One region of the uncultured Acetobacterium sp. genome, then DNA from elsewhere that is predicted to be linked to it. Evidence: predicted binding sites of a transcription regulator. Region 1 holds the regulator's gene; each other region holds the start of a gene.
What was found. The regulator LexA, encoded in region 1, represses DNA repair genes until DNA is damaged. The targets are predictions, from matches to a motif close to CNAACANNTGTTNG.
Positions count from the first base shown of each region.

Region 1 (3,565 bases):
AAATCGGCTCAGGCCTACCGCTATGACCTGATTATCTTTTTTCGCTTTATCAAGCGCTATTTTGCCATGGTTCCCCAATCCCTCGACTTTGATGCGATTGCGATCGATGATATCTCACTTGATGATTTAAAAGCTGTCAATTTAGGGATTCTCTATGCCTTTCTTTCCTATTCCAGTAAGGAACGTCATAATTCAGATGCCGCCCGCAGCCGCAAGGTCTCATCGTTGCGTTCCTTTTTTAATTATCTCTGTAACAAACAAAAATACTTTCTGCCCAACCCGGTGACCGAACTCGAAATGCCCAAACTACCAGCCCGTCACGCCCGTTATTTAGAGTGGGATGAAGCCGTCGATCTTTTAAAAGGGATAACCGGCCGTCATAAAGAACGGGACTTTGCCATTGTCACCCTGTTTCTAAATTGCGGGATGCGGCTTTCGGAGCTCACCCAAATCAAAATAACCGATATCAAAAACGATGCCCTGCGGATCATCGGCAAAGGCAATAAGGAACGGACGGTCTTTTTAAACCATGCCTGTTTAAAAGCAATCAATCGTTATCTGGCGGTGCGCCAGGAATCCGACTCTCCCTATCTGTTTCTTAGCCAGCAAAATACCCCAATCAGCAATCGTGCGGTTCAGCACCTGGTCAAAAAACACCTGGCCAGTTGTGGCCTCAATACCGACGAAATCAGCGTTCATAAGCTCAGGCACACTGCCGCAACCCTGATGTTTCGCTATGGCAATGCCGATCTTCGGTCAGTGCAGGAAATACTGGGCCATCAGAATGTTTCGACCACCCAGATCTATACCCATATTAATGAAGAAACCCTAAGGGACACCATGAATCAAAACCCCTTGTCGCAATTCGTTAGCGATGATGACTAAATTATCATTAAAATAAGCATCCGCAGAAAAACAGCGTCTACATTTTGATCAAGACTATCGCTGCTTATTTTATTACCTAAACTGATCACCTAAACTAATTATTCAAAAATAGAACTTACGTTTGTTTTTCTGTTTTAATTATGTTATAATGAATTATAAAATTTTGGAGGAACTCTTATGTATGAGGATTTGAACAGCAAACAGATTGATATATTAAAATTTATTGATAGCCAAATGCGTGATAAGCGTTATCCCCCGTCGGTGCGCGAAATTTGTGCTGCCGTTAGTTTGAAATCGACTTCCACTGCCCATAGCTATTTAAAAAAGCTCGAGGAACTGGGCTATATTAAACGGGACTCGACAAAAACCCGCGCCATTGAAGTCCTGCGTCACGATCCCAACGAAACAATATCAAATTACTTTGACGAAAAAATAATTGTCTCGCTGCCAATCCTTGGTTGCGTAACAGCCGGTGCACCAATTCTGGCGATTGAAAACATCACTGATATTTTCCCGCTGCCGCTCGATTTTGCCGGCACCGAGGCTGCCTTTATTCTTGAAGTCAAGGGAACCAGCATGATTGATGCCGGTATTCTCGATGGCGATAAGATTATCGTCAAAAAACAGGAATCGGCAAACAATAATGACATTGTTGTGGTGCTGCTGCTTGAAGATAATGAAGCCACGGTCAAACGGATCTTTTATGAAGAGCCCAATAAAGTCAGGCTCCAACCGGATAATAAAAGCATGGATCCGATTATCTGCAAGGAGCAAGATATCAAAATTCTCGGCAAGGTAACCGGTTTAATGCGTAAATACTAAACAAAAAAAAGATGTGCAAACATCTTTTTTTGTTTTTGTTCGTTTGTTTTTGTTCGTTAAATTGAAGAAAATTTGTCTAGTCCAGTTTCATTTTTTCTTCAATATTTTTAAAGACATCTTTTTCAATATGATTCTTGTTTGCTTTTACCAGTTCAATCTGGCTTTCAAATAGTTGATTCTGCAAGTCTAAGATTGTTTTGCGGCTGGTTTCGCTTTCGATCTTGCTTTGTCGTAAATGCTCACGATATTGAGCCAGCAAATCATTCTTTTCTTCTAATTCTTTTTGCAGCAATTCTTTTTCTTCTGCCAGCGTTTCAAATTTCTCTAGTTCTTCAGCTAATCGCTGGTTTGTTTGTTTAAGCTCTTCTTTGACTTGATTAATCTCGCCAATTTCTTTGGCTTTGACTTCTTCACTGCTGCGAACTTCTTCTTCTGCAATAAAAAGCCGCTCAGTAATATTCATACAGCCTAGAATCGCAATCCGAATATGATTGGTAAAAGGATTAGCCGTCTTGACGCGTTCTAGCTCAGCATTGACGTAATCAGCAACATGTTTTATATGCTCTTCGTTTCCCTTTGCCTTCAAATTAAATTCGGTATCTAATATGCGTAATTCCATTATTGTTTGTTCAGGCATTTTTTCCTCCTGTGAAATAAATTTAATTCTCTAAATGTTTAAGGATGTTCTACTCTATTATATGTAATAACCTAAAGAATTACAAATGATTTATCAATTAATAATTTTCGATCAGACAATTAAGGTCTGTGTTTTCCTTGATTTGAAAGTCGATATTTTTTAGGCTGATGTGATTAAAGCCATCCCGTGATTGGTCATAAATGACCGGGATCGAGTAAATCGGTTTATTGTATTTGCTGGCATAACGAAGGGTATGGATGGTTCCGCTTCCCGGTGAAAAACTTGATACGATCACAAACCCACTCGCGCCGCTTTGCAGCCGGTCGCGTTCGATAAACTTATAGGGTTGCACGGTTTCAAGATGACTGTACTCCGAGACTAAGGCGCCCCCCGAAGTACAAATTTTTTCGGCCAGCCGGCAATTTGAACTGGGATAGACCGAGCTTAAACCCGATGGCAAAAAAGCGACGGTTTTTCCGCCAACTTCCAGACAACCGCGGTGACCGCAATCATCAGCCCCGACAGCCAATCCGCTGATCACCACAAAATTATTTTCGGCAAGAATTTTACCAGCCTGAAAGGCAAAATCACAGCCTAGTTGTGACGGACTGCGGCTGCCGATAACCGCCGCCCGTTTCGAATGATTTAAAATTTTTAGATCGCCCTTATAATAGAGTAAGATGGGCTGATCATCAAATTTAAGACTCTCTGGAAAACGATCATCGAAATAGCTAACCGCTTGAATTCCCAACTGATCACACTCATCAATTACCCGCCTGGCATAAGCCAGGGCTTGGGCAATGTCTGCTTGATAAATTTGACTTGAAATTAAATGAAAGGTTTGGCCAATTTCAATGATCTCGTTAAATGAAAGCGATTCGGGTGCAATAATCATGTCCAGCAATTGTTTAATTTTCTGACGTCCGACCCCTTTTAATTGCCTCAGCCCGATAATAAGTTCAGATAAGCGATTCATGCTTTTTATCCATACTTTTATTTATACCCCAAATTAAAGCGATTACTCGCGCAGCTGGGCATCAAAGGATTGTTTTAATTGGCAAAGGATTTGATCAATCACCGGACTGATATCATTGTCGTTAAGGGTACGTTCGTGATGTCTAAAGTTTAGGGCATAGGCCAGACTCTTGTAACCGTCGGGTATTTGCGCCCCGGTATAGACATCAAACAATTCGATGCTTTCAAGAATTTCACCGCTATTAT
Region 1 covers NZ_CAKMJU010000026.1:1,037-4,601, forward strand. Annotated here, with positions in the region: gene QZ998_RS04130 (tyrosine recombinase XerC) at 1-885, shown strand, start outside; gene lexA (transcriptional repressor LexA) at 1,063-1,707, shown strand; gene zapA (cell division protein ZapA) at 1,784-2,344, opposite strand; gene QZ998_RS04145 (DNA-processing protein DprA) at 2,442-3,320, opposite strand; gene pheT (phenylalanine--tRNA ligase subunit beta) at 3,363-3,565, opposite strand, start outside.

Region 2 (3,565 bases), on a different contig from region 1:
CTCATAATCTTCAGTGATGCCTTCGACGGTATGTGGCCCCAGGGCGCTACGCTTTGTGGCTTCTTTCTGCCTGATCGCCTTAAGATGTTCGGAGGCATCGGTCATTTCCTTTTCGATGTAATTCATCTGATCAGAGAGCCGTTCAGCCTGATTCTTGATCGCTTTTAAGCCCTCTAAAATCTTGTAACTATAGCCCTCATAGACCTGGTCTTCGCGGATTATTTTAGACAGGCGGTTATTTTCTTTTTCCAGTTTGTTTATTTTTTCATAGCTCAAAAGCAGCTCTTTTTTACGCTTAACCACCGATTCCTGGCTAAGGTACTCATTCTCTGCTTCAATGCGTTTCATCAACTTTTGATTCTGGGTGATTTTTTCCTGGTTTTCAGCCACCTTGGCATAGGCTGCCTCAGCTTCTTTTAATAATCCCTGGAGTTCATCGCGTTCTCTGATGGCGGCACCGATTCTTGATTTACTTTGGCCGGAACGGCCGATCTGGTTCTTTTTTTCTTCTAATCGTCGGGCGATGCCCTTAAAATTAATCTCGATCCCACTGGAATTCTGCATCTCGATGTAGGAATCCCGGACTTCGTCCTGGCCGCGGGATTCCTGGTCGTGGAGGTTCTGACGCATGTTAACGGTGTTATTGTAAATCACCGTGGTCATCCCAGTATCCAGCGGCAGATGCTGGCGAATCACGCCATCGTATTTAAATTGATCGTTGATTATTTTTCCGGTACTGTTATCGTAGATAAATAAGGAATCTTTGGCTCTTAAAAAATTCCGCTCCAGCCGGATTTCCTGGCCACTGTCCTGATAAACCAGGGAACCGCTGTAGTCGAATTGATTCCAGGGCATATATTTTTGATATTCATCGCTGTAGGTTTTCTTTTTGCGGTAGGGCTTGTAAAACCCGAAAAACATCCCCTGAATAAAGGTTTGCAGGGTTGTTTTGCCGGCCTCGTTTTTGCCATAAATCAGGTTAAGCCCCGGTTTGAGCTCGATCGTCTGGTCTTTGAATTTTCCAAAGGCTTTAATTGACAGGGTTTTTATTATCACTATAAAACCCCCTCACCAATCATCGCTTCAATGCTGTAGATGATCGCTTTTTTGCGAATTTCTGCTTCTTCTATTTTCTCCAGTTCTGAAAGAATCTGTCCAATCGGATTATCTTTATTCTCACGGATCAGCAATTCCAGATCAATGTCCGGCTCCAGCCTGGTGGTGTCGGTTTCAATATAATAAAAAGCCTCTTCCAGATCATCGTTGATCCAGTCCATTTGAATTTCCGGGTTGATGTAGCCGCTAAAGCGGATCCGGTAGTAATGCTGCTGGCGGTTTGTTTGACTATCGCAGTCAATCGTTTTCTTGATAATATCCTGATAAGAATCTTCCGGTGTAAGCTGGATTTCGATGGTTTGATATGTTCGTGACTCGATCGGCTTGAAGCCACTGCTAGTAATAAAGACCTGATTGACATAATCGGTATCCACCTGGGAGATTAAAAATCCCCGTTCGCCGCTTTCGCCAAAATTAAGCGGGACCGGTGATCCGCAGTAAGCAATCCCGCCGGGAGTCAGCCCCGGCTTGTGAATATGTCCCAGCGCGATGAAATCAAAGCCCTTCTTTTCAACCAATCTTAAATCAATCGGCAGATAAAGGCTTTGACTGGCCACTTCACCGTGGGCCATTAAGATATTATAGCGGGTATCATTGAGCTTAATGCTGTTAAAAGACCGCTCGGGAAAGGCCCGGTACTCGTTTTTAACCCAGGACATGCCATAGATTTCGGTATTGAGTTCTTTTATGTAAACAGACCGAAAGACATCTTCTTTAAAAATGTAGACATTGCTTCCCCACTCGACCTTTTTGTAGGGTGAGCTGTCACCGTGATAATCGTGATTTCCGGTGATGATGACCACCCAGGTTTTATCGAGACTGGCCAATCCTTCGGCAGCTCTTTTGATATCCATGGTCAGGACATTGACGCTGTCAAATAAATCTCCGGCAATCAGCAGTAGTGGCACTTCTTCTTCTTTGACATAGGCAATCATCTCGTCAAAGGCTTTCCATAATTCTTTTCTTTTATTTTTACCGTAATAGTTTCCTTGTTGTAAAAAGGTAAAGGGGCGACCTAAATGAAAATCTCCGGTATGTACAAAGCGTGTCAGCATCCTCTTTGCCTCCTCATCTATAAATTTTTGCTAATTTTGGGCTTTCGTCTCAGTTACCGGCTTATCCCGACAATTGTTAATCTCTTGTGACCTAGGGGTCAGACCCTTTACGCGCTGGTTCGGACAGGTTTATCAACCTGTTCGCCCAGAGGCAAACAAGATGATCTAACAATTGTCGGTAACGCCTTACTTGAGTTCATTTTAATGTTTATCTCTTCGAACTGATTTTTTATTATATCATCTTTTGGTAAATCTTACATTTAATTTTTATTAGAATTAATGATTTCATCTGTTTCAAGGAGTCCATAGAGGGTAGGGGTTAAGGAGAAAGTCTCGATGGCGCTTTTGACTTCGGTCAGTGCCTGAGCCTTTCTTTTTTGTGTGACGCTGGTTTTTTTGGCTCGGATCAGGATGTTTTTGGGGGTGTGAGCCAGGTCCACGAATTCTAGCAGCTGTACCTTGTAGCCGCAGGCTTCGAGGAGATTGCCGCGGATTGCATCGGTAATCAGGGCGGCAGTCCGTTCTTTGATGATGCCATATTTGGTCAGCAGACTCAGCTGATCCGTTTTTATTTGGCCGTTTAGCTCGTGCTGACAGCAGGGTACTGAAAAAATCAGCCCGGCATTCCATTTTATCGCATTGTAGAGGGCATAATCGGTGGCGGTATCACAGGCGTGCAAGGTGATAATCATATCTACCGCAAAGGGGCTTTGATAGGCATCGATATTGCCCAGTTCAAAGGACAGCTGGTCGTAGCCGTATTTCCTGGCGCTGGCATTACAGCGGTCAATCACATCCGACTTTAAATCGAGGCCGACGATTCGTACTTTCAGGTTTTTTATCTCGCTGAGGTAATAATATAAGATAAAGGTCAGATAGGATTTGCCACAGCCAAAGTCGATCACATTGAGCTGCGCCCCGGGATCAAGATTTTTGATTTCATCGTCGATGATTTCGACAAAACGGTTGATCTGCCTAAATTTATCGTACATTGCCTTGACCACCTTGCCTTCTTTGGTAAAGATCCCCATATCGACAAGCGGTGGGATGAGTGTGCCTTCCTTTAGGATATAGTTTTTCTCACGATTATGGGTTAAGACTTTTGCCGGGGCTGCCGTGACGGCTTTTTTAGTTACCGAGGGCTTCCCCTTTTTACTGATTTGAATGATATATTGATACTGTTCATCCCAGCCATTATACTGCAAAAACGCATGCTCCAGGGCTTGACTGAGAAAATCTTTAAACTGTTGCAAGGAAAGATTTTCATTGAATACCTGGGTGGCCGTGAATTTTTCCAGATGATAGACTTCTTTTATTTGATTGATAACTATTTTTTGATAGTCACTTGTTTTTGTCCTTGGTTTGCTGAGGATGATCTTATAAATTTTTGGATT
Region 2 covers NZ_CAKMJU010000132.1:28,684-32,248, forward strand. Annotated here, with positions in the region: gene QZ998_RS15915 (AAA family ATPase) at 1-1,056, opposite strand, end outside; gene QZ998_RS15920 (DNA repair exonuclease) at 1,056-2,171, opposite strand; gene QZ998_RS15925 (SAM-dependent methyltransferase) at 2,432-3,565, opposite strand, start outside.
Region 2: a site for LexA is predicted at 2,389-2,402, ahead of QZ998_RS15920 (DNA repair exonuclease). Genes of this name have one in related genera too.

Region 3 (3,565 bases), on a different contig from region 1:
CCTTCAAGCCATGTATGCTCATATGAGCGGATTTGCAGTGTCGTCAGGACAAACCGTCAATAAAGGCGATGTGGTTGGTTATGTTGGTTCAACCGGAGATTCCACCGGTGCCCATTTGCATTTCGGGGTTCTTTCAGGAGGATCATTTGTAGATCCTTTAGGATACTTTTAAGCGAAACATTGTAGAATATAATTAAAGAACAGGAGAAAAGAATCATGATTCTTTTCTCCTGTTTTTTTAGTCAGAAAATAAATTTAGGATCAGGTGAACCAATGGAAAATAAAACCAAGAAAAGAAAGCTTATCGTGATCATCGCGGTGCTGATTATCACAAATATGATCACCTTTACAGTAGCAATAACGAGTAATATGCTCCTTGGGAACAAGCTGATTGTCACAGTTGACAGCAGCGAAACAGCAGCCGGTATAAAAAAGCTCCTGGTACTGAAAGAACAGATCGCCTCAGAATATTACCAGGACGTCGACAACACCACCCTGATTGACGGCGCCATCAAAGGGATGTTTGATAGCCTGGGTGATCCCTATAGCACTTATTTTACCTCTGCCGAATTCAGCAAATACATGGAAATGGCGACCGGGATCTATGAAGGGATTGGGGTGGTGGTCACTGAAGACGAACAGGGCTATACCTATGTGATTGCACCCCAGAAAGGCACCCCGGCAGAAGCCGCCGGGATAAAAACTGGCGATAAGATTATCAAGGTAGATGGCGAGGATGTCAGTACCTTGGGCTCAGATGCCGTTGTCTCAAAAGTGAAGGGGCCAGCCGATACGATTGTCAACATCACCATTGCCAGAGGTGAGGAAATCATCGAAATGGAGCTAGTTCGAAAAACAATTGAAGCAAAAACAGTGGAATCGCGGGTGATCGGCGATAAGGGCTATATTCAAATCAGTGAGTTCACCGACAAAACCGCCGATGATTTCGAGACCCAGCTGAGTGAGCTGCTGGCTCAAAATATTACCGGACTGGTCATCGATTTGCGCAGCAACCCCGGCGGTGGCGTCAGAGAAGCGGTCGAAATTGCCGACCGGATACTGGGACAAACCGTGGTTGTTTATACGGTTGACAAAAATGACAAGAAGACGGAATACGCATCGGATGGTGAAGAACAGCTCAACCTACCGATGGTCGCCCTGGTCGATGGCGGAACGGCCAGCTCAGCAGAAATCCTGGCTGGCGCCCTCCAAGATACTGGAGTCGCCCAACTGGTCGGAACCAAGACCTTCGGTAAGGGTATCGTTCAAGAAATAATCAGCCTCACCGATGGTGGCGGCTTTAAGGTAACAAACTCTGAATATTTTACGCCCAATGGCAATAGTATCCACGAAAAAGGACTGGAGCCAAATATTGTCATCGAAGCCACTGAATTTATGATGAACAATTTATTCACCGATCAAGAAGATGTGCAACTGCAAAAAGCCCTGGAAGTACTCAGCACAAGCAATTGATTTTAAGGATGTCGTGAACTACCCTACCGACTCCTAGGTCACAACATGATATAATAAGGGTCTGACCCCTAGGTCATTGTCGGTAATTCGGTTACTTCTTTGACAGATGAGAGCATGCCATTATGGTATGCTTTTTCAATTCTATATAAAAATTAAGATTTTATTAAAGCAGAAGGATTATCATTTGCCATTAAAAAAAAGCTATGGTAGAATATTAGAACGAATGTTCATCATAATGATTGGAGGACGCTGATGAAGGAAATGAAGCATCCATTTAAGGTTGTCTCGGAATACGAACCCAAGGGCGATCAGGGAGCGGCGATTAAAAAGATTTCAAAGGGAATCAAGGATGGTTTGCGCTACCAAACCTTATTAGGAGTAACCGGGTCTGGAAAAACCTATACCATGGCCAAGGTGATCGAGTCGGTTCAAAAACCAACCCTTGTGATTGCCCATAATAAGACCCTGGCGGCGCAGCTGACCAATGAATTTCGGAGTTTTTTTCCGGACAATGCGGTCGAGTATTTTGTCAGCTATTATGATTATTATCAGCCTGAAGCTTATGTGCCTCACTCGGACCTGTTTATTGAAAAAGACTCATCGATCAACGATGAAATAGATAAATTGCGGCACTCCGCCACCGCCGCCCTGTTTGAACGCCGGGATGTGATTGTGGTTGCCAGCGTATCCTGCATTTATGGGTTGGGTAGTCCCTTTGATTACGAGAATATGATGCTATCGCTGCGTCCGGGAATGGATAAAGACCGCGATACGATTATCCGAAAACTGGTCGATATCCAGTTCACCCGCAACGATATTGCCTTTGAGCGGAACAACTTTCGGGTCAGAGGCGATATCCTGGAGATATTCCCCTCGGCCTCATCAAATAAGGCCATTCGCCTGGAATTCTTCGGCGACGAAATTGAACGGATCACAGAGATTGATACCTTAACCGGGGAGATCTATGGCGAGCTCAACCATGTCTCAATCTTCCCAGCCTCCCACCATACCACCACCCCGGAAAACCTGGAACGGGCGATTGCAGGAATCCAGCAGGAACTGCGGCAGCGTTACGACGAATATACCGAAAACAACCGCCTGGTCGAAGCGCAGAGGATTCTTCAGCGCACCAATTATGATATTGAAATGCTCCGTGAGATGGGCTATTGCAACGGGATTGAGAACTACACCCGCTACATTAACGGCTTACCGCCAGGATCACCGCCCTATACCCTAATTGACTATTTTCCCAAGGATTTTCTAATTATTGCCGATGAATCGCACGTCTCGATCCCCCAGATTGGTGGCATGTTTGCCGGCGATAAGGCGCGCAAGAGCAATCTGGTCGACTATGGTTTCCGGCTGCCTTCAGCCTATGATAACCGGCCGCTTAATTTTTCTGAATTTGAAGGCAAGATTAATCAGATTGTCTTTACCACGGCAACGCCCAGCAAATACGAAAAAGAGCACAGCCAGAATACCGTCGAGCTGATTATCCGACCGACGGGCCTGATTGATCCCGAAATCACGGTACGTCCGGTGGCCGGTCAGATTGACGACCTGTTGGGGGAAATAAAATTGACCACCGACAAGGGAAATCGGGTCCTGGTAACCACCCTAACAAAGAAGATGGCCGAGGATCTTACCGATTATCTAAAAGAAAACGGCATCCTGGTCAATTACCTCCATTCCGATGTCGATACCATCGAACGGATGAAAATTCTGCGCGATTTACGATTGGGTACCTTCGATGTGCTGGTCGGCATCAACCTGCTCCGGGAAGGACTTGACCTGCCGGAGGTTGGTCTGGTGGCGATTTTAGATGCTGATAAGGAAGGCTTCCTGAGGTCTGAGACGTCACTGATTCAAACCGTTGGCCGGGCTGCCCGTAACCTCGAAGGCCACGTGATTATGTATGCCGATAAGATCACCCCCTCGATGGAGCGGGCGATTGGCGAAACCAACCGCCGCCGCGCCATTCAAACCGCCCATAATGTCGCCCATCAGATTACCCCCAGCTCGGTAAAAAAAGATATTCGATCAATTATCGAAGCGACCAAGGTGGCTGAAGCGACGGCGCCCTATGCGATTG
Region 3 covers NZ_CAKMJU010000058.1:19,221-22,785, forward strand. Annotated here, with positions in the region: gene QZ998_RS09360 (M23 family metallopeptidase) at 1-172, shown strand, start outside; gene QZ998_RS09365 (S41 family peptidase) at 274-1,473, shown strand; gene uvrB (excinuclease ABC subunit UvrB) at 1,726-3,565, shown strand, end outside.
Region 3: a site for LexA is predicted at 1,690-1,703, ahead of uvrB (excinuclease ABC subunit UvrB). Genes of this name have one in related genera too.

Region 4 (3,565 bases), on a different contig from region 1:
AAAGCAATGAAACCGAGGAACACGCTGAGCGGATGGCCGATCTGGCTAAGCAGCTGGGTCAGGTATTGGAATTGGATCAGGAGGAGCTGGTGTCCCTAGAACTGGTGGCCACCCTCCACGATATCGGCAAAATCAGTATCGACAGCAAGCTGCTCCTGAAAAACACCCCCCTAACCGATGACGAATGGGCAGAAATCAAAAAGCATCCCGAGGTTGGCTATCGGATTGCCCAGACGGTGCCAGAACTGCGTAAGATCTCTGAATATATTCTCTGTCACCATGAACGCTGGGATGGTAATGGCTATCCACAGGGTCTCAAAGCCGAGGAAATCCCCTTATTAGCCCGGATTCTGGCGATTGTAGATGCCTACGATGCGATGACCCAGGATCGCTCTTATCGTCAGGCAATGACGGAGCAGGAAGCCATTGACGAGCTAAAGCGCCATGCTGGCAGTCAATTTGATCCGGCTCTGGTGACGGTGTTCATTAAGGATGTAATCGAAAAGAATATCAAAGAAAATAGCAGCAAAGAAAATAGCAGCAAAGAAAATCTGATCACATACGATTATTAAAAAGCAGATCCGGTCAAAGGTCGAATAGTCAACCCGGGTGATTTTCTTAATTATATTTAAAATAATAGAATACGGGCATAATGCCCCTTTGGGTCAGGAAGCGCCTGATTCAAAGAAGGATTTGTGAAACACCATTATAAAGCCGATGATAACGACATCAAAGATATAAGTTTAACCGGTTAAGTAATGCTTGTAATGCATTAAAACTGATGATATAATTAATTTTACAAATATACACGCATTTAAAATGTATATCACCAATATTTGATAGGAGGAAATGATTTATGCTTACGAAACGACAGAACCTACTGGAAACGATTAAAGGTGGCAATCCGGACCGCTTTGTCAATCAGTATGAGGCCTTTGTGTGTACGGATGCCATTTACGGAATGATCATGGGTGATCCAATTACCGGCCAGGGCAGCATGCCTATGCCCGGTGGTGAACCGGTCAAAAATGCCTGGGGCATTACCTTTGCCTGGCCAGCCGGCACCCCCGGAGGATTTCCCTTACACGACAAGGAACACAAGGTTCTCCAGGATATCACCAAATGGCGGGACGTTGTTAAGGCACCTAAAACAGACTTGCCAGCCGAAGCCTGGGCGCCGTTTTTACCGGCCGTTGAAGCGATTGACCGCAACGAAGTCTTTGCTACCATCTTTGTCGCCCCTGGCGTCTTTGAACAATGTCATCATTTAATGGGAATGGAAGATTGTCTGATGGCCTTTTATGAAGAACCCGAAGAAATGCATGCCCTGATTGACTACATCGTCGAATATGAACTTCGCTATGCCGCTGAACTGATCAAATATTACAAACCCGACTGTCTCTTCCATCATGACGATTGGGGCAGCTCCCTGAATTCGTTTATGGCTCCGGAAATGTTTGCTGAATTTATCGTTCCAGCTTATCAGAAAATCTACGGCTTCTATAAGGCCAACGGGGTCGAGCTGGTGGTTCATCATAGTGATTCCTATGCCGCTAATTTAGTACCCCACATGATTGAAATGGGCATCGATATCTGGCAAGGCTGTATTTCTAACAATAATGTACCTGAGCTGATTAAAAAGTATGGCGGCCAGATTTCGTTTATGGGCGATATCGACAACTCCCTGATTGATGATGAAAACTGGACCCAGGAAAGCGTTGGAGCTGAAGTCCGCAAAGCGGTCGCCCGCTGCGGCAACCACTACTACATTCCCTGCATTACTCAGGGCGGCCCCGGTAGCGTCTACCCCGGCGTTTATGAAGCGATTACCGCGGAACTCGATCTGATCAATGCCGGAAAATAATTAAACTCTGATCAAACCAATCCATCTAATTTAAAATAAAGCCTAACCATAGTCGGAGAACTTTCTCCGGCTATTTTAATTTCCGGGTAATTCCAGAGGAGACGGTGCAAATCGAAAACGCCAGAGCTAGTGAATGCCCTGGCATTTTTTAGGGATAGATCGGCGGTAGTGAATAATTTCAAATTGGCGAGTCATATAATTTATTCATTGACAAAGGCCATCGGTGGGTATAAAATAACTATAGAACATATGTACTAATTTGATTGAGGTAGATAAAAAGGTGAGCCGTGGAACGAATTATTTTACACTCAGATATAAACAGCTTTTATGCCAATGTAGAATGTTTATATCATCCCGAAATCAGAAATCTCCCGGTGGCAGTGGGCGGAAACCCCGAGAAACGCCATGGGATTATTCTGGCCAAGAACCAGAAAGCCAAGGAAGCTGGGGTTAAAACCGGGGAAGTTTTATGGCAGGCTCGGGGGAAATGTCCTGAGCTGGTGGTGATGCCGCCCAATTATCAATTGTATCTGCGTTTCTCCCGGCTGGCTCGAAAAATCTACAACCGCTATTCCGATCAGGTCGAGCCCTTCGGTCTCGACGAAGCCTGGTTGGACGTTACCAACAGTGCCCAGATTCACGGAAGCGGCCGGGTGATCGCCGAAAAAATCAGTCGGGATATCCAGGACGAGTTGGGAATCACCGTTTCCATCGGGGTTTCCTGGAACAAGATCTTTGCCAAGTTTGGTTCGGACTATCAGAAACCCAATGCCATCACCGTCATTACCCGCGATAATTATAAAAAAATTGTCTGGCAGCAGGAAGTCGGGGATCTCCTCTATGTGGGGCGATCTACTAAGAAAAAGCTAATCAAATACGGCATCTATACAATTGGACAATTGGCCCAAACATCCCTGGATTTTCTGGTTCTTCAATTTGGCAAAATGGGAGCGGTGTTATGGCGGTTTGCCAATGGCCAAGATGACAGCCCTGTCAAATCTTTTGACGAGCATTATAACGGCAACGAACGGATCCTCAAAAGCATTGGTAACAGCATCACCACTCCCCGGGATTTAAAAGACCTGAAGGATGTCAAATTGATCATCTATATGCTGACTGAAAGTGTAGCGATGCGGTTACGGGAAACCGGTTGCTATTGCCTGACTGTGGCGATCCATGTAAGGAACAAAGAATTGCACAGTTTCACCCGGCAAGTGAAACTGGCCAAGCCATCGGATCTAACCCGGGAAATAGCGGAAGCGGCCATTGCACTGTTTGAAAATAATTATGATTTCAGCTCAGATATCCGCTCGATGGGGGTTCGCGTCACCGATTTGGTGCCCGACTCAACCCCGATTCAGCTGGATCTGTTTAGTAATGAGATTATCCGGGTGCGGCAAGCCCGGCTTGATGAGACTGTCGATCAATTACGTAAGCGTTTTGGTAATCTGGCACTGCGGCGGGCTGTGACGATCGGAGATCAGATGAGTGGCCTGGACCCCAAAAAAGATCACATCATTCATCCGATTGGATATTTTTAAAGGAGATGTTAGAGAATGGCGATAAAAAAATTTGTCCAGGTAATTGCAAAATTCGAAGAAGATGGAAAAATTATTCCCTTGAAGGTTTTATGGGAAGACGGTCGGGTTTTTATAATCGACCGGGTTCTGGATATGCGCCCGGGGGTTTCCCTGAAGGTCG
Region 4 covers NZ_CAKMJU010000085.1:3,079-6,643, reverse strand. Annotated here, with positions in the region: gene QZ998_RS11930 (HD domain-containing phosphohydrolase) at 1-572, shown strand, start outside; gene QZ998_RS11925 (uroporphyrinogen decarboxylase family protein) at 857-1,864, shown strand; gene dinB (DNA polymerase IV) at 2,152-3,405, shown strand; gene QZ998_RS11915 (hypothetical protein) at 3,421-3,565, shown strand, end outside.
Region 4: a site for LexA is predicted at 2,107-2,120, ahead of dinB (DNA polymerase IV). Genes of this name have one in related genera too.